DNA from 3 places in the Paenibacillus sp. V4I7 genome. Region 3 is predicted to be linked to each of the others. Evidence: riboswitches for the same ligand, from Rfam matches in the RefSeq annotation. Region 3 holds a riboswitch; each other region holds the start of a gene.

What was found. A riboswitch is a leader RNA that binds a small molecule or an ion and turns the genes downstream of it on or off. The one in region 3 is predicted to bind cyclic di-GMP.
Region 1: linked by a shared signal. The riboswitch ahead of QFZ80_RS35085 (putative bifunctional diguanylate cyclase/phosphodiesterase) and the one ahead of QFZ80_RS04910 (hypothetical protein) in region 3 are both predicted to bind cyclic di-GMP.
Region 2: linked by a shared signal. The riboswitch ahead of QFZ80_RS32835 (transglutaminase-like domain-containing protein) and the one ahead of QFZ80_RS04910 (hypothetical protein) in region 3 are both predicted to bind cyclic di-GMP.

The regions. Positions count from the first base shown of each region.
Region 1 covers NZ_JAUSZD010000002.1:7,499,360-7,505,235, forward strand. Annotated here, with positions in the region: gene rluF (23S rRNA pseudouridine(2604) synthase RluF) at 1-167, shown strand, start outside; gene QFZ80_RS35070 (S-layer homology domain-containing protein) at 428-2,788, shown strand; gene QFZ80_RS35075 (hypothetical protein) at 2,945-3,106, opposite strand; gene ilvA (threonine ammonia-lyase IlvA) at 3,274-4,530, shown strand; cyclic di-GMP riboswitch class I at 4,592-4,680, shown strand; gene QFZ80_RS35085 (putative bifunctional diguanylate cyclase/phosphodiesterase) at 4,768-5,876, shown strand, end outside.
Region 2 covers NZ_JAUSZD010000002.1:7,010,622-7,016,497, reverse strand. Annotated here, with positions in the region: gene spoIIE (stage II sporulation protein E) at 1-441, shown strand, start outside; gene QFZ80_RS32840 (class D sortase) at 727-1,428, shown strand; cyclic di-GMP riboswitch class I at 1,508-1,595, shown strand; gene QFZ80_RS32835 (transglutaminase-like domain-containing protein) at 1,609-2,421, shown strand; gene QFZ80_RS32830 (collagen binding domain-containing protein) at 2,621-5,506, shown strand; gene QFZ80_RS32825 (vWA domain-containing protein) at 5,665-5,876, shown strand, end outside.
Region 3 covers NZ_JAUSZD010000002.1:811,473-817,348, forward strand. Annotated here, with positions in the region: gene QFZ80_RS04890 (esterase-like activity of phytase family protein) at 1-66, shown strand, start outside; gene QFZ80_RS04895 (TIGR01777 family oxidoreductase) at 121-1,005, opposite strand; gene QFZ80_RS04900 (glycine-rich domain-containing protein) at 1,117-2,118, shown strand; gene QFZ80_RS04905 (MDR family MFS transporter) at 2,496-3,719, shown strand; cyclic di-GMP riboswitch class I at 3,831-3,925, shown strand; gene QFZ80_RS04910 (hypothetical protein) at 4,028-4,333, shown strand; gene QFZ80_RS04915 (exopolyphosphatase) at 4,503-5,381, shown strand; gene gloA2 (SMU1112c/YaeR family gloxylase I-like metalloprotein) at 5,458-5,853, shown strand.

The sequences.
Region 1 (5,876 bases), 6.7 Mb from region 3:
GGATGTGCGAAGCGTTTGGGTATCGTGTGGTACGTCTGCAGAGGGTTCGGATCATGCATATCCATCTGGGCAATTTGAAGGTTGGCAAATGGCGGAATTTGACGCAAGGTGAAATGCAGGATTTAATGCACACACTTAGCAAAGAGAACACCCAATCAAGATCATAATGGCAGTAAATTTTACACATGTTTGTGCATTCGATAAAAGGGTGCTCAGATATGTGTTTTTTGTTGAGTAATCCGAGTTTTTTAGCTATAAACCGTTTCGATCTAGTGACATTTCGTGTAAATAAAAATATATAGTCGTTATCGAGTTTCTAAAGCAACTTTTTTCCAGTTTTACACGTCAAGGATTATTATGGAATCTCTATGTTTTAAAGCTTTAAAGCTGTCTTTTAGAACGTAAAACGTTGAGGAGGAAGATGACTTTGAAATTAATCAAACAAGCAGGAACATGGGTACTCGCTTCGACACTGCTGCTCACTGCTGCGCCTGGGGTTTGGGCGGCTGAAGATGCTGTAGGAAGCACGTCCATTTCACTCCCTGTATCTCCCGGTAAAGAGGATAAGCAGCTGGATGCCAAAATTACCAAAGAACAAGCCATTGAACGAGCTAAGACCTATATAACGCTGCCGGAAGGCTATACGTTTCAATCCATCAGTCTGAACACTTATTACAGCATGAATGGCCGAAATTTCCCGACGTGGAACATTAATTACACCAAAATAGTCAAAGATCGGCATTACGGCTCTTTAAATGTATCGATTAACGGCTTGGACGGAACGCTGACCTCTTATTCCATGAATGATAATGACCCTGACCACAAACCTAGCTATCCACCGAAGGTGGATTTCAAAGCTGCCAAGGAAGTAGCTTCTGCCTTTATAGGCAAAGTGAATCCAGATAAGCAGAAGGTGCTTGTTTACAATGATTCTGAGGAGAACGCATATCGTACACCGCTGAATGGTAATTATCAGTACAATATTCGGTTCGATCGATCTGTTGGCGGTGTGCCTTTTGCTCTGAATGGTATCAATGTGGTCGTCAATGGGGAAGGACAGGTTACGAATTATAACTACAATTGGGATGACAATGTCACGTTTCAGCAGAATGTAACGCCGATTACTAAGGATAAAGCTGCCCAAATGTTCCGCGACAAGGCGAATTTGTCTTTGCAGTATCAGATTCCTTACGGTGCCAAAGGAAAGAAGTTGCCCATTATTTCTTACATGCTGGGCGCCTTCTCTTTGAATGCTGAAACCGGTGAGATCTGGAGCCCAGTCAAAGGGATGGAAGGAGCTGAGGGGAATAAGCCGTTAACCGACAAGCCATTGGCTGCTAAGCCGGCAGCTACCTTGGACCTGACGAAGGAAGAGGCTGTGAAGAAGGTAACAACCGTTTTCAATCTATCCTCCGACTATAAACTCCAAGAAGCATCCTATAATGAATCGACCAACCCTGAAACAGGGGAAACCAGTTCGAACTGGAATTTAAGTTGGAATGAAGCCTCTGAGAAGGATTCCAAAGTTAAAATCGTCGGCAAAGGCGCATGGGCTAGCGTGAATAGCAAGACGGGAGAGATTACGAATTTTAGCAGCTACATCCCTTACGGTCCTGAAGACAATAAAGATATAGAGGGTAAAATTGCTCTGGAAGATGCGATAACAACAGGTGTTGATTTTGTGAAAAAGCAGCTTCCTTCTTACACCGATCAGTTGGTACTTCAAGTACAGGCGGCTAAAAATTATTCGGAAGATCAACTGAAACATATGCGCAATTGGGATATTAGTTTTAAGCGAGTAATTGATGGCGTAATTGCCGGAAATGAAGAAGTAACGGTAAGCATCGATCGTGTGACCGGCCAACTTGTTGGGTATCACTTCTCCATCAGCAATCTGCCATATCCACAGCAAAAGCCGCAGGTGCTGGCCATTGATAAAGCCAAGGATCTTTGGCTTGCACAGTTTGACATCAAGTTAAATTATGTGGTGGAAGGCAGCGGGTTCACCGGTGGAATTCCACTGGAGAAATACAGAGTGATGATGGCAGCTGGGGATGTCCCACAATCCATGGATCTGAAGGCAGACGGGAAACTAGATGCCAAGCTTGTCTATTCACTCGTTCCCAAATTCAACCGTGAACCTTTCCTCTTGGATGCGCAAAACGGTCAATGGCGGAATAGTGAAACGGGTGAAGTGATTTCTTTGGATAAAGTGACAGTAAGCGACATTGACAATCACTGGGCTAAAAATGAGCTTCAGCTTATGCTCGATTATCAAGCGCTGGATGTGAAGGATGGCAAAGTGAATCCGGATCAAACCATTCAACGTGGCGAGTTAGTCAAAATGCTCGTTATTGCCATGAATGGCGGTAACGGTGGTATTTATTACGGGGCAGAACGGAAGGCATCTTTTGCCGATGTGAGCAAATCTTCTCCTTATTTTGCGTATGTCGAAAATGCGGTTGATCGCGGTTTGCTAGATGTAGGTGCTGAATTTAATCCAGAAGCTGCGATGAATCGGGAAGAAATGGCACAGTTAATCGTGAAGGCGCTTGGCTACAAGAGCTTGACGAAGTTCGATGGGATCTTCAATGGCAATTTCGCAGATGCTGCTAAGCTTAAGAATGTTGGTGATGCAGCTATTGTGGTGGGGCTGAATATTATGTCTCTGAACGATGGACAATTTATACCTCAACAAGAAGTGACGAAAGCACAGGCGGCCAGTGCCTTCTACCGTTTCTTGCAAAGACGGTCTGAGCTGCAGGAGCAGCCTCGTTACTATTACTAAATAAGTGGTTGAGGGGAGTTGGCAAACACCTCTCCTAACAAATACAAGAAGCCTCTAATCCACTTGTTAGTGGGTTTGAGGCTTCTTGTGGTTGTGCTAGCTCCAGATGTGATCGTACCCTCATTGATGAGGACACAACACAACTTACGTCCTAGCTTAGAACATTGGAAATACATAACGAACTAGGAAATACAGAACACCGAAGATGATGACGATGTAAGCCGCATATTTGATGAAAGTAGAAGCAACTAAACTGGAATCCGATTTTTTCTCCACATGGCGTTCTTCGATATCGATATTGCGAGGCTGCGTCGACATTTGAATCACTCCTTTGAAGTTGTATTGCTATGTAATACCCTGCTGGGCATGAAGTGAAACATAGGATAAAGCTATACCAATATTATTTTCGTACAGGCGGGCAGAGTTGTGCTACAATAATCTTTAAAACTTTAATAGCACAATGTGGAGAAAGGAAGTAAGAGAAAATGGTTGTTTCCAGTAAAGTAGGTTTGGAAGATATTATTAGGGCCAATCATGTGCTCAGCAGGGTGATCGAACCATCGCCTTTGCAACGCAATGAGCTGCTCTCTAACTTGTATGAATGCAACGTTTATCTTAAACGTGAAGATATGCAAATTGTTCGTTCTTTCAAAATTCGCGGAGCGTATAACGTGATCCAAAGTTTAACACCGGAGGAACGCGAAGCGGGTGTCGTGTGTGCGAGCGCCGGCAATCATGCGCAGGGTGTGGCTTATTCCTGTAAACAGCTTGGTATTGAAGGAAAAATCTTCATGCCAACGACAACGCCTAGACAAAAGATTTCCCAAGTTAAGCTATTTGGCGGATCTTTTGTTGAAGTTATTCTCACAGGTGATTCATTCGATGATTCGTCTAACCATGCCAAAGCCTACTGTGCTCAAGAGAATAAGGTGTTCATACACCCCTTCGATGATGTCCGTACGATTGCCGGGCAAGGCACAGTTGGCCTCGAGATTTTGAATCAAATGCCCGAATCTCCTGATTTCATCTTCGCAACAATTGGTGGTGGTGGCCTTGCAGCGGGAGTTGCGACGTATGTGGATAGTGTTTCTCCACGTACACGTATTATCGGTGTTGAGCCAGAAGGCGCGGCAAGTATGACGGAAGCGCTCAAGCAGGGGAAGGTCGTGACCTTATCTACGATTGAGAAGTTTGTAGACGGCGCAGCTGTAAAGCAGGTCGGCGAGCTTACCTTTGACATTTGCAAAGAAAAGCTGGAGGATATCGTAATTGTTCCTTCCGGCAAGGAATGTACAACCATTCTGGAGCTTTACAACAATAACGCGATTGTCATTGAGCCCGCTGGCGCACTCCCGGTTTCAGCACTTGATACCTATCGGGAGCAGATTCGCGGTAAGAATGTAGTCTGCATCATCAGCGGCGGCAACAATGACATTGACCGTATGCAGCAGATTAAAGAAAGATCACTCGTGTATGAAGGCTTGAAGCACTACTTTATTCTTAATTTTCCGCAGCGTGCTGGGGCATTGCGCGAATTTCTAGAAGAAGTCTTAGGACCCACAGACGACATTACCCGATTTGAGTATACGAAAAAAAATAACAGGGACGATGCTCCGGCGCTGGTCGGCATTGAGCTCAAAAATAAAGATGATTATGAGGGGCTTATTGAGCGCCTATCCCAGAAGGATTATGGCTATATAGAAATAAATAAGGATCCCAAGCTCTTTAATTTGCTTATTTAAGGAAAATTAGCCAAATGCGGAATGGATATGATATAGTTAATTAGTCCCATGAATTCCCTTAATATCGTAAAGGCAAACTTATCGAAAGGTAAGGACGCAAAGCTGCAGGTCTAAGGTTGCCTTTGCAACAATGATGGCTGGGCTGCCGACAGGTTGCAGTTTACCTAGACAGGTACACCTACGGCTATTCCGATTCGGAATAGCCTTTTTTCTCATATCAGATAAGGAGGTTCAAGAATGAAAGGCATACTTTCTAAGTGGATACAGCATATGAAAGCGCAAACGTTGGTCTATCTGGGCGTGCTGGGCTTCTTTTTGTTGACCATTAATCTACTTGCTGCTTCTTCTTTCTCCTTTTCGCCTTACGTTTTCATTAGTATGCTTGTTCAAGCACTAATCTGTCTATTTTTTGCGAAGAGTGTAGGGCAACTGCTTCTTACTAGTAGAGAGCAGGAAGAAAAGAGCAAACAACTAGCCTTTCTGGCGTATCACGATACATTGACAGGATTACCCAATCGCCGATTGTTTAATGACCGACTGGAGCGGGCACTCCTGCATGCGCAACGCAATGAACAGCTGGCGGCTGTTATGTTCTTGGACATGGACCGATTCAAGGATGTCAACGATTCATTAGGTCATGCTTATGGTGATCGTTTAATTCGCCTTGCAGCAGAACGTTTGCTGAGCTGCCTGCGGGGGTCGGATACGGTGTACCGACAAGGTGGCGACGAGTTTACTATTTTACTAGAATCTTTTGCAAAGCCTGAAGATGCAAGAGTTGTAGCTTCCCGAATTCAAATGGCTCTGGAAGAGCCTTTTATCCTAGATGGAATGCCTGTAACCATAACAGCTAGTATTGGGATAGCATTGTATCCGTTAGACGGTATGCTGCCTGAGCAGCTCATGGCGTATGCAGATGAAGCGATGTATACGGCCAAAAACAGAGGACATAACCAGTTCCAATTCTATGCTTCTGACATCGATGCCATGGTGAAGAGCAAAGCTCACATGGAGAAAGAGCTTCGATCGGCCTTAGACAACAATCGGTTTGAAATCCTATATCAGCCTCAATATGAAATAACAAACCGGAAATTAATCGGAATGGAAGCGATCATTCATTGGAGCAAGGGAGACGCCCTCCTCGCATCCAGTATGGATTGGAAGAAAGCGGCCGAGGAAATGGGGTTCATGTTACCCATCGGGAAATGGGCTGTACGAACGGCATGCAGACAGATGAGAATCTGGCAGGATGAGGGCTACGCACCGCTGAGAATGACCCTAGCCGTAACGGCTTCACAGTTTAAAGATGAGCATTTTATTGAGGAAATTGCCGTTGTTTTGAAAGA
Region 2 (5,876 bases), 6.2 Mb from region 3:
TTGATCGACATGTATAGTGCAAACACAACGTTCATGAAAATTGGTTCCACCCCTAGCTTCATTAAGCGAGGGACGGAAGTGATTTCGATCTCAGCTAATAATCTGCCTGTCGGCATCCTGAGCGAGATTGATGTTGATCTGGTCTCGATTCCACTCCAATCGGGTGATATCCTTGTCATGATGACAGACGGTATCTACGATGCACCGGGACATGCGGTAAACAAAGAGATGTGGATGAAGCGGATGATTCAGGAAATTGATACGACGATGCCGCAGGATTTTGCGGACTGTTTATTAGAAAGAATTTTCCGCCATCATCATGGCGAAATTCAAGATGATATGACCGTCGTTGTTGCACGTATTGAGAAGCGGCAGCCGGAGTGGGCTACATTCCGCTGGCCAGGAATTACGCGAATGGAGCGTCCGAAGACGGTTAGTTAATGGAGATATAGAAGCCATAACAGCTCATTTGCTGTTATGGCTTTTTATGTGCTGTTATTCCCTTAAGAGCATAGCGAATGCTGCGTATTTCTAAGATGGAAAATTTTAACTTCGTATAGGTTGCACTTAGAATTCAAAGCATGATTAACTTATGAATATGTCTGTTAACTAATTATGCTAAATCTGGCGATTTCGATAAATCTAAGTTGCCAGGGCTTTATATGATGTTAAGCATGCTCAGACAGTCCTCGGTGCATGAGATCGAAGAGAAAGGTGGTACCACTAGTGATTAGAAAAAAGCTATCACTGTTATTTATCGTTCTTGGGATTATCATTTTTCTCTATCCAACGTTAAACGATCGTTATGAGAGCTATCAGCAGAACAAAATTTTGAAACAATGGCAGGAAAATCTGCAGGATATGGATCAGACAGCCTCTGACATCGAGGAGGAGACAGATGTAGGGTTGGTCGTGCCTTCTTCCAGTCCCGCAGTGGAAGCTCTGCCGACAAGCAGCCAGCCGAGCAGCCAGCCAAGCCCTTTGGCCGCGGAAAAGACACCGAAGCCTGTAACTTTGCCGCAGAAGAATACAGAGGGTGTCCTTATTATCGATAAAATTAATCTGAAGCTCCCTATATTGACAGACGCAACCGTGAATAATTTGAAGATTTCCGTTGCCAGTATTGCCAATACAGGCAAAGCAGGCGCTATTGGCAATTATGCCATTGCGGGTCATCGAAACCTTACTTACGGGAAAAATTTTAATAGATTAGATGAGGTCACCGAAGGGGATTTCATAGAAGTGAATACAGGGAGCAAAACGCATATCTACAAAGTTGTGGACAAACAGTATGTCCTCCCAGAGGATGTCTGGGTGCTGAAAGGCAACGGCAAAGATCGGGAGATTACGCTAATAACTTGTCATCCTATGGAAAACCCGACTCATCGTATTGCCATTAAGGGAATCATGGTGCAGTCAAAGGAATAAAATGTAATATTTTGTCTATTCAGAGAGACAAGCCTATGTTAAGATTGCACTATAGTGATTATAGGGAGTCGGTGCGTTCCTCCGATAAAGGCAAATCTAGCGAAAACTAGAGACGCAAAACTAAAGGGCCTTCCTTAGCCGAACTAAGTTGGCAGCCAGTTACCGAAAGGGGATTTATTTTTGTTTAAAAAGCCAAGTATACGAACAATCATCGCAGCATTTCTATTTACACTTGCTCCGCAAGGGATATTTGCAGCTTCCAATCCATCCATGATAGATAAAGATGCTCTGAATAAAGGAATTATCTCGGTTCATTATTCAAACGATAAGAACAAGAACACCAAAGTTCTCGTTCGAATCATGAGAGAAAATATCAAATATGACTACACATTCGAAGAAGGGGGTCAGTACCCTTTGCAGCTTGGAAACGGACAGTATAAAGTACTGATTGGAGAGTCCATAGGAGCTAATAAATATAAAGTTGTTACGCAAGAACAAATAGAGTTAGAAATGGAAGACGAGAATGCCGTATTTCTGCAGTCCATTCCGTTGATCGATTGGGACAATGAATCGAAGGCGGTCGTTGAGGCTAGGCAATTAGTTGGAGATAAAGAAAAAGATATCGACAAAATAAGAGCTATTTATGGATATATCACGACACATTTTCAGTATGATTATGAAAAGCCCCAAACGGTAGCAGATAGTTACGTACCTAATCTGGATATGGTCTACGCAGCGTCCAACGGAATTTGTTATGACTTTGCAGCTACTTTTGCGGCAATGGCAAGAAGCGAGGGGATTCCTACTCGTCTGGTTATGGGGTATGAAAGTCATGCGCCAGATACTTATCATGCGTGGAATCAAGTCTTCCTAAAGGAAAGTAAGGAATGGGTGACGATCGATACCACGTATGACGCTGTTCATATACAAGCCGGTGAAACGATAGATCTCATAAAAAATGATTCTAATTATCAGATATCCAGAATATATTAAGTGAAATGATGAAACCTGATCTCATAGCTGAGAACAGGTTTTTTTGTGCTTTTCCATGTTGAAAAACAATAAATCCCAATATTTACAATACATCTTGTATCATTTATCATTGATAATGATACATTTTGTTTCAAAGTCATAGGAGGTAGCACACATAAATAATCTCTATAAAAAATTGATCCATGAATGGAGGTATGAAATGATGTTGAAGAAAAAAACGAGTGCACTGCTAATTACCTTATTAATTTTTATGCAGAGTATTTACGGGATTGGCTTTTTGCCTAAGGCCAGTGCAAACACAATTTCAAACAACATTCTCGACAGTGTGACGATGGCTGTGTACAACAGCGCAGGAGAAGTGGTGACTGGTAATGTTTACGAGCAAGGTGCCAGAGTGAAGTTGGATTATACCTGGTCTTTGCCAAACGGACATGGTTACCTTGCCGGGGATACATTTACATTCACACTGCCGCAGCAATTTTTATTATTCAATCACATCAACGGTGAACTGAGGATGGGTAATGATCTTGTGGGAACGTTCTATGCCGACAAAGACAGCCATCGGGTGTTAATTACATTTAATAAATTCATAGAAGACTATAATAATGTGCAAGGAACTCTAACCTTCAACACACAATTCAATAAGAGTCAGATTACTGGAAGCACCACGCAAATTATTACAATTCCGATTAATTCTGGAGAACAGGTGTTTAACCTCAACTTCAAACCCACAGTCACTTCTACAATAAGCAAAGCGGGTGTGTCCCAGGGTATTAATTCCAAGCAAATCGATTGGACCATTGATGTGAACAAGGCGCTGGATTCCGTTCAGGAAGCAGTTGTAACGGACCCCATACCGGTAGGGTTGTCAGTTCCGGTTACAGTAGCTGTCTATCATTTGGATGTACGTTTGGACGGCTCTGTTGTCAAGGGAGGACTGGTGGATAGCAGCAAGTATATGGTGAGTACAGCGGGGAGCGTTCTTTCAGTCCGTTTTGCAGATAGCCCTATTGAAACTGCTTACCGCATTCAATACACAACGCCAATTACTGACGATTCCAAGGAGTCATTTGTAAATACGGCAACGTTCAAAGGAAACAACAAGACGCCTGTCTATGCATCTGCAACGGTCACTGTAGAGTCCATCAGCAAATTGGCGATTGTCAAAACTCTAGGAGCTGTAGATTACGAGGCTAAGACAGTAGTGTGGAACATCACGATTAACGGTGATAGTCAGAGAATGAACAGCGTAGTTGTGACCGATACATTTCCGAACAAAGGACTTCATCTCATCCCGGGTTCATTGGTCATCAAAAAGGGTGTAACTACACTAAGTACAGCAGAGTACACGCTCGACAATTCGGTAGCTTCTGATGTAGGCTTGACAGTGACATTCACTAATGTTATTACCGAACCTGTTACGATTAGCTACAAAACCGATTTCAATTTAGATTGGATTCAATCTGTTGACAGCACAACTGATTTCAATAATTCGGCCAAAATAGACTGGATAGATCCTACTAACAAAGAGCAATCCAAAACAGTAACAGCAAAATTCGTTATAAGGACTGAAGTGAAGAACAACGGGTTTAAATACGGATCCTACGACGCATTATTAAAACAGCTGACTTGGACAGTAGGGGTCAACAACAACAAGAAAATCCTTACAGAAGCAGTCGTTGAGGATCTCCTAGAGTCCAATCAAGTGCTTGTCAAGGATTCGCTTGCCGTATACAACATGATAGTCGCACCAAATGGCAATCCTTCAATGGACCCTGTTGCTATAGACCCTAAAAACTATTATTACAATGTTGATGCTAATAACAAGCTCATTCTAACATTTAAACAAACAATTTCAGGTCCGTATTATATCACCTTTAAAACAAGTCTGAATGGTCAACTTATTGGCGGTAACATTAAGAATTCGGCTAAATTATTTGATGGTAATCTTCCTGCATCGAATGATCTCATAGCAAGTGTTAACATCCCGTATGGGGGAGAGTATGTTAGTAAAAACGGTTTGCAGAGTGGAGATAAGATTGTTTGGACAATTACGATTAATCGAAGTCAGTCAACCGTAACTGACGCGGCAATCATCGATACACCATCAGTCAATCAGATATTGATACCGGATTCTTTCCATCTGTTTGGTACGTCTGTTACTTCGAATGGAAATATAACGAAGGGCGCAGAATTAACCAAGGGGACAGACTACACATTGGTTATTCGTACGGATAATATCGGCAAGCAATCGTTTGAATTAAAGTTCGTGAATCCGATTGCGGCAGCTTACATCTTGGAATATCAATCTGTCATTGCTGCTAATGATCAAGAAACTGTTTCGAATAAAGTCAGCTTTAGCGGTAAAAATTCAACCACGGTAACTAAAGAAACGGTGAAGGATATTTTGGTAGGTGTCTCCAGTGGTTCTGGCACAGGCAGTGGCGATAGAGGTTCATTGACGATTAAGAAAGTTGATTTGGCAAACAACACCTTACTGCTTAGTGGAGCGACCTTTGAATTGTATCGCAAGATCGGTCAAGAGAAGGATATTATTCGTTCCTTGACAACAAATGAGACGGGTAAGGTTGTCTTTTCTGGCCTGCTGGCCGGCGATTATATTGTGAAAGAACAAGTAGCCCCTCAAGGTTATGTGTTAGATGCTATCGATCGCACGATAACGCTTCGTGCAGCGGAAAATTTGAATGTAACCATTACAAATGTTAAGACGCCCATACCGGATTCGCCGGAGTCAAATGATCCGCCCACGTCGACACCAACGCCACCGCCAACACCGCCAACACCAAGCCCGACACCAGGTGTGACGCCAACACCGTCTATAACACCATCGCCAAGTGTAACACCACCACCACCAACAGTTCCTACTCCATCAACGGATCCCAAACCGACGAATCCGGACATACCGATTGATACTGATAATGATGTGCCCTTGGGGGGAATTCCTCCTATCACTAAACCAGAGACCCTCCCGAAGACAGGAGAATCTAGCCATCTGTACGTGGAAATCGCAGGTATCACCTTAATCCTACTGGGTCTTATCTTAAGAAGGAGATTTACTCGATAAATCTTCAATATTGAGACAGTTCTGCCATTACCATTTGGCGGGCTGTCTTTTTATTTCGCTCAGTTGGCTAGTGATTAGACTCTCTCATAAATGGAAAAACTAGGAGTAGAACTACTAGAGAGCTAATCTTTTCTTGGGCCAGGGAGGCAAATATCATGATGAAGCAGATTCTTTTAATTACAGATGGGTGTTCAAATGTAGGGGTGAGTCCGGTAATAGCTGCAGCACAAGCACATGCCGAAGGTGTTACCGTAAATGTTATCGGTGTGATTGACCATGGGGAGCTAGGGGTGCTAGGCTCTGAGGAGATTCAAGAGATTGCTGCGGCGGGCGGCGGGATGAGCCGAATCGTGAATTCAGGCCAACTCTC
Region 3 (5,876 bases):
ACACTAACAAGCGCGCCAACACAATTACAACTTATTCAAGTTTCAGACGACTTATCCACGAAATAAAGTAAACGAAAACCCAGTTCATCGAGGCGCTCTCCGTGGTCTGGGTTTTATTATTTAAACCATATCAGCGAGGGCTTTGTCTACGAAAGAATATTTAAACGTAAAGCCATGCTCTAATAATACGCGAGGGAGCACCTTCTGACCTTCCAAAAGCAGCGTAGATAACTCACCGAACATTATTTTTAAAATAAAAGCGGGAAGCGGGAAAAGATTAGGTCTCCGCATTGCTTTCGCTAAGGCCCGTCCAAACTCCTTATTCGTGACCGGATTCGGCGCTGTCGCATTAACAGGACCTAGAATCGCTTCATTCTGAATGCAAAAATCGATAAGCCTCACCATATCATCGATGTGAATCCAGGAGAGCCATTGCTTGCCGCTGCCTATGGGACCGCCAACACCAAGCTTATAAGGCAAGGCCATTTTTGGGAATGCGCCTTCCTTGCCATCTAGAACAAGGCCAACGCGGACTTTTACGATTCGTGTTCCCTGTATCTGATCAGCCGCGGCTTCCCACTGTTCGACTACCTTCGATAAGAAATCCACAGGGCGATGCGGACTTCGTTCGTCAAAGGTTTCGGTTTCTGAGGTCCCGTAAACGGACATTCCTGAAGCATTAACGACGACTTTCGGTTTCACATCCATGCGTTCTACAAGCTGAGCCACTTGCACAGCCGCTTTTAGACGAGACCCAACGATTCGTTCTTTGGCTGCAGCTGTCCAACGCTGATTTATCGACTCACCAGCTAAATTTACTATGGCATCCAGTCCTGCGAATGCGCTCGAATCCGTCTTTAGTTGATCCCAAGTGACGGTGCGTACATGCTCTATAACAGCTCTGGGTGAACGTGAAATATTGATGACTTCATGACCTTGCTGCTGCAAATGAGAAATCAATCGTTTGCCTATAAACCCGCTGCCGCCGGTGACTGCTACTTTCATCATTCAGCACCTCCTTTCTTTTATTATAGGGCCTATATACAATGTTTTCCAATCTGCGTTATTCTTCTCTTTACATTACTATGTTATATTGGAAATAGGGAGGGATGCCAAATGTTTCGTTTTTTATTCCGAAAATCACCCAAACCGTCCAAGAGAAGTCGCGTAGGCAAATCCAAACCGGACTTTCGAGCTTCAGATCTACCCCAAGGGCTTGGTTTGCTAGAAGGAGTTCCGTTAGAACGTATCGTTACTAAGCTGAATAGTGCACTTCCACTTGATTATGTAGAAAGACTCCAATATCGCGTAAAAGCTGGGAATCCTTCCATGTCCGATGACGAGTTTGCCTGTAAATGGTTCGAATTAAAGCGATTTTTCCTGATGAATCTCATTTTAAAAAGAACTCCGATGTTTAGCAGCGAAATCGATGAAATTTGGCATGAGATGCTGATGTTTACGAGAGAATATCAACGGTTCGGGGATCAATTCGCTGGTGGCGTTATTCATCATTCACCTGAACGTGAACCGAAGCAAATGCCGGGTGAACGTGCTTGGTTCGATTGGGTATATGCGCACTTGTTCGAGTTCGCTCCAACGAGTTCACGATGCTGGAACGGTTTTTTCCGCAATCCGCTGGATGAGGAACGTACAGATTTGCTTCGCAAAGCGAATGAAGAAGAAATCGCCGAGCAATGGTTCGATATGGAGCAGGCGAAGCGGTATCCAGAAGTTGCAGAGACGATCCGCGTACTAATCACGCAGGCGATTAAAGAAGCCAGACATTCAGTGAACAGTCGCAGGTTTGAGGACACAGGCTGGAAGGATTCACTAACAAACCCGAACAACATGGTGTATATGGCAGGAGCCATGATGTTCTTCTCCATTCAGGATAATGGTAACTATACAAGCGGGATGAACTCGCAGTGGCCTGAGGCTGGACTAGAATCGGAGAAATACAAGCAAAGCAGCTGTTCTTCATCGGGTTGTGGCGGCTATGGAAGCAATAACGACAGCTCAGGAGATCAAGGTAGTGGTAGCTCTAGCAGCTGCAGCTCCGGCTCGGGTTCTTCTTGCTCGTCAGGGTCGAGCTGCGGGTCTGGATGCGGCGGCAGTTAACGTAAGCTGCGGAAGCAGCATTCTGTTCGTAAAATCGCATGACCCCGACTGGGGTTCCGGGTAAAGCGGTGAATGGACACTAGGAACATGATGAAAACTTTCTTTTGGACACTCTCCGTCGGAGGGTGTCTTTTGTTGTGCGCCCAGCATGGGCGCTATCTACAGGTTTCAAGTCCTGAATGGCGAAGGCAGTAGTAGCCATTAGCTTAAGACAAGGGTGTCGCCCGCGAGGATGAATCTAAAGGAAGTCAGCGGCTCACAGATTCAAAACTAGAGCCAAATTGGAGACACATATCGTCATTTTTCGTGTATAATTGGAATTCGGTGTCGATTTCTTTGACCTTCGGTAAATTAAACAGCGATAGGAGTCATCTCTAATGAATCGATTGCGTGGTTTTCTAAATTCTTATCATCCCATTGTACATACGTTAATACTTGGAACCGTTATGGCTAGGGCCGCGTCCTCTATGAGTTTGCCGTTTCTCGCGATTTATTTAGCCAGACATACGTCGATGAGTGCGGTGATGATCGGAATTGTCATTGGGATGGGTTCTTTGGCTGGGACCGTAGGCGGTTTTATTGGGGGCACCTTATCGGACCGATTCGGAAGGCGCATTATCATGCTGGCGGCGCTTTTCGGCTGGGCGTTCGTGTTCTTAGGCTTCAGCATGGTTAAATTACCAATTCTGTTTATGCTGCTCAATATGCTGAACGGCTTGTGCCGATCCTTTTATGAGCCCGTGTCGCAGGCGTTGATGGCAGATCTCACAGAACCTGCGAAGCGACTTAAAGTATTTTCGATGCGGTATATGGCTATTAATCTTGGTGTTGCAGTCGGGCCACTTTTGGGTGCCTTTTTCGCTACGATGAACGGTGCGCTGCCTTTTCTCATCACAGGAATCATTTATTTTATTTATGCGGTCACTCTTTACGCACTGCTCATCGCTTTTGGCATCAAGAAAATCGAGGGTGAGAAGAAATCTTCGGTTACTTTCGGTTCTGCTGTGCGAGTGATTCGCAGTGATATGACTTTTCGCTTGTATATCTTTGGTGGCATTATTGGAGCTATCGGATACTCCCAGGTGATGGTGACACTTTCGCAATATTTGGAGCAGAGTTTTGTCGATGGCGTGAAAATGTTTGCGATCTTGATGAGTGTGAATGCGATTGTGGTCATTGTCATGCAGATTCCACTTACTCGGTTGGCCGAAAAGTACACGCCAGTCGCTGCAATTGTAATTGGCAACCTAATGTTTGCGTTAGGGGATGTCGGCTTTGCATTTTCCCACTCGCTGGTATGGCTAATTATTTCGATGGGTATTTTCACCCTTGGCGAGATTCTAAATTACCCCGCTGCTAATATGTTGATTGACAAATTAGCTCCCGAGCATATGCGTGGCACCTATTTTGGCGCTCAAACATTAACGAACATAGGCCACTTTATTGGACCCTGGGTAGGTGGGTTCTTGCTCGTTTCTTATGGTGGAGATACGTTATATGTTCTTATGGCTGTTCTTACAATTGCGGGATCCATTTTCTACTGGAGAGGCTCAATTCGTCAAATGATGGCGAAAAATACGTCGAAAAAAGAATTTTTTTGAAAAATAATGCAAAATTAGTTCTTAGGAACTATTCGATTTCAAAACGACTTCCCGTATCCTTGAGAGTGTACATATTTATTACTCTTAGTTCTTCAGATATGTAGCAAGACATCTCGACAAAGGCAAAGCTGGCGAAAGCCAGTGACGCAAAGCTAAAGGGGCTTCCTTGTCCTGCAAACCGGACTCGCAGCCAGCCAGCCGCCGAACGATTGGGTATCAACATCAGAACCCCTCCGATCGGTTCACTATGGTGGGGTTTTTCTCTGTCATAACAAATTCATGTAAAAATAAAAGGAGGATCCAGCAGCATGCAATCAGAAGGAATACAACAAGAAGAACAAAAAGTGACTTCACTATGTGGTAATCATGTTGCCCGTTTGGTGCCTTCCTCGGATGGACCAAAGCTCATGATTAATCGGGAAGAATACGCGTTAAATGAAAATTGTTGGGATGTTGAAATGTTTCACGGGAGAAACAATAGCATCTTGATTTTCTACTGGAAGGGCGAGGTTAAACTTTCTGTGAAAATGCCGCCGATGTCGCAAATTGAAGCATTTTTGACAAGGCTTTATCAATGTTTATCATCCAAATTAAGAACGGTACAGCCTATCTAGGCGTACCGTTTTTTTATTACCAGCTGTAAGGGATTTATAAAGACAAAATGATTGTCACAAATTGACACAAGCTGATATAATGATTGTGGATTTTAGTAGTGCTTTGGAACTATTATTAGGGGGATACATGCATGAGATTAATCACTCGTTCGGATTTTGATGGATTAGTATGCGCGATGCTTTTCAAAAAGATTTAAACATGGTGGATGAAATGAAATTCGTCCATCCCAAAGATATGCAGGACGGTTTGATAGAGGTTTCGGAAAACGATATTTTGGCCAATGTCCCTTATGTAGCGGCTTGTGGCTTGTGGTTCGATCATCATTCCAGTGAACTTGAGCGGATGGGCGAAAAGATTGAATTCAAAGGGGAAACCCGTATCGCGCCAAGTGCGGCACGTGTTGTTTATGATTACTATGGAGGGCCTGAGACCTTCGGTGATATCGATGATATTATGCGTGGGGTAGATAAAGCGGATTCGGCGCAGTTCAGCAAAGAAGATATTTTGAACCCAAGCGGATGGGATTTATTATCTTTTATCATGGATGCTCGAACGGGTTTAGGCCGTTATCGCGATTATCGGATTAGTAATTATCAATTGATGGAAGATCTTGTGGAGCACTGTGCAACGATGTCCGTTCATGAGATTATGGAATTACCAGATGTGAAAGAGCGTGTTTCGCGATATTTTGAGTTAGATGCCTTATATCGTGATATGCTTCAAACCTATACGCGGACGGAAGGCAATGTTATTATTACCGACCTTCGTGATGTGGAAACCATCTATCCAGGGAACCGTTTCATGGTGTATGCCCTTTATCCGGAGCAAAATATCTCGATTTGGGTCGTCGATGGCCGAAATAAACAAAACTGCGTCTTTGCTTGTGGTCACAGCATTGTGAATCGCTCGTCCAAAACGAATATTGGCAATTTGATGCTCCAAAATGGTGGAGGCGGTCATCATGCAGCTGGTACTTGCCAAGTTGACTATGTGCACGCTGAGGAAGTTTTGAAGAAAATTGTTGAAACGATGAGAACAGACGGATAAAATAAGTGAAACGGACCGCAGGATGGGGAGTTCCCGGAAAGCGGTTTTTCACGAAATGGGGACAGGGGGCAATGGAGTGGAGTTAGAACAAATTCATCATGTGGCGATCATCAGCTCCAATTATGAGCGATCGAAACACTTCTATGTCGACTTACTTGGATTAACAGTCATACACGAAACATATCGTGCAGAACGTGACTCCTATAAGTTGGATCTACGCATCGGGAAGACCGAGCAGCAGATCGAGTTGTTTTCATTTCCGAATCCTCCGCTGCGAGTTAACCAGCCTGAGGCAAGGGGTCTTAGGCATCTGGCTTTTGTCGTGCCGAATATGGAACAAAGCGTTAAGGAACTTGAGAGCAAGGGGATTGCGGTAGAACCGGTAAGGATTGATCCTATTACCGGTGACCAATATACTTTTTTTGCAGATCCGGATGGTCTGCCCTTGGAGTTGGTGGAACATGCGAAATGATCGCCAAGAAAGGACAGAACAGG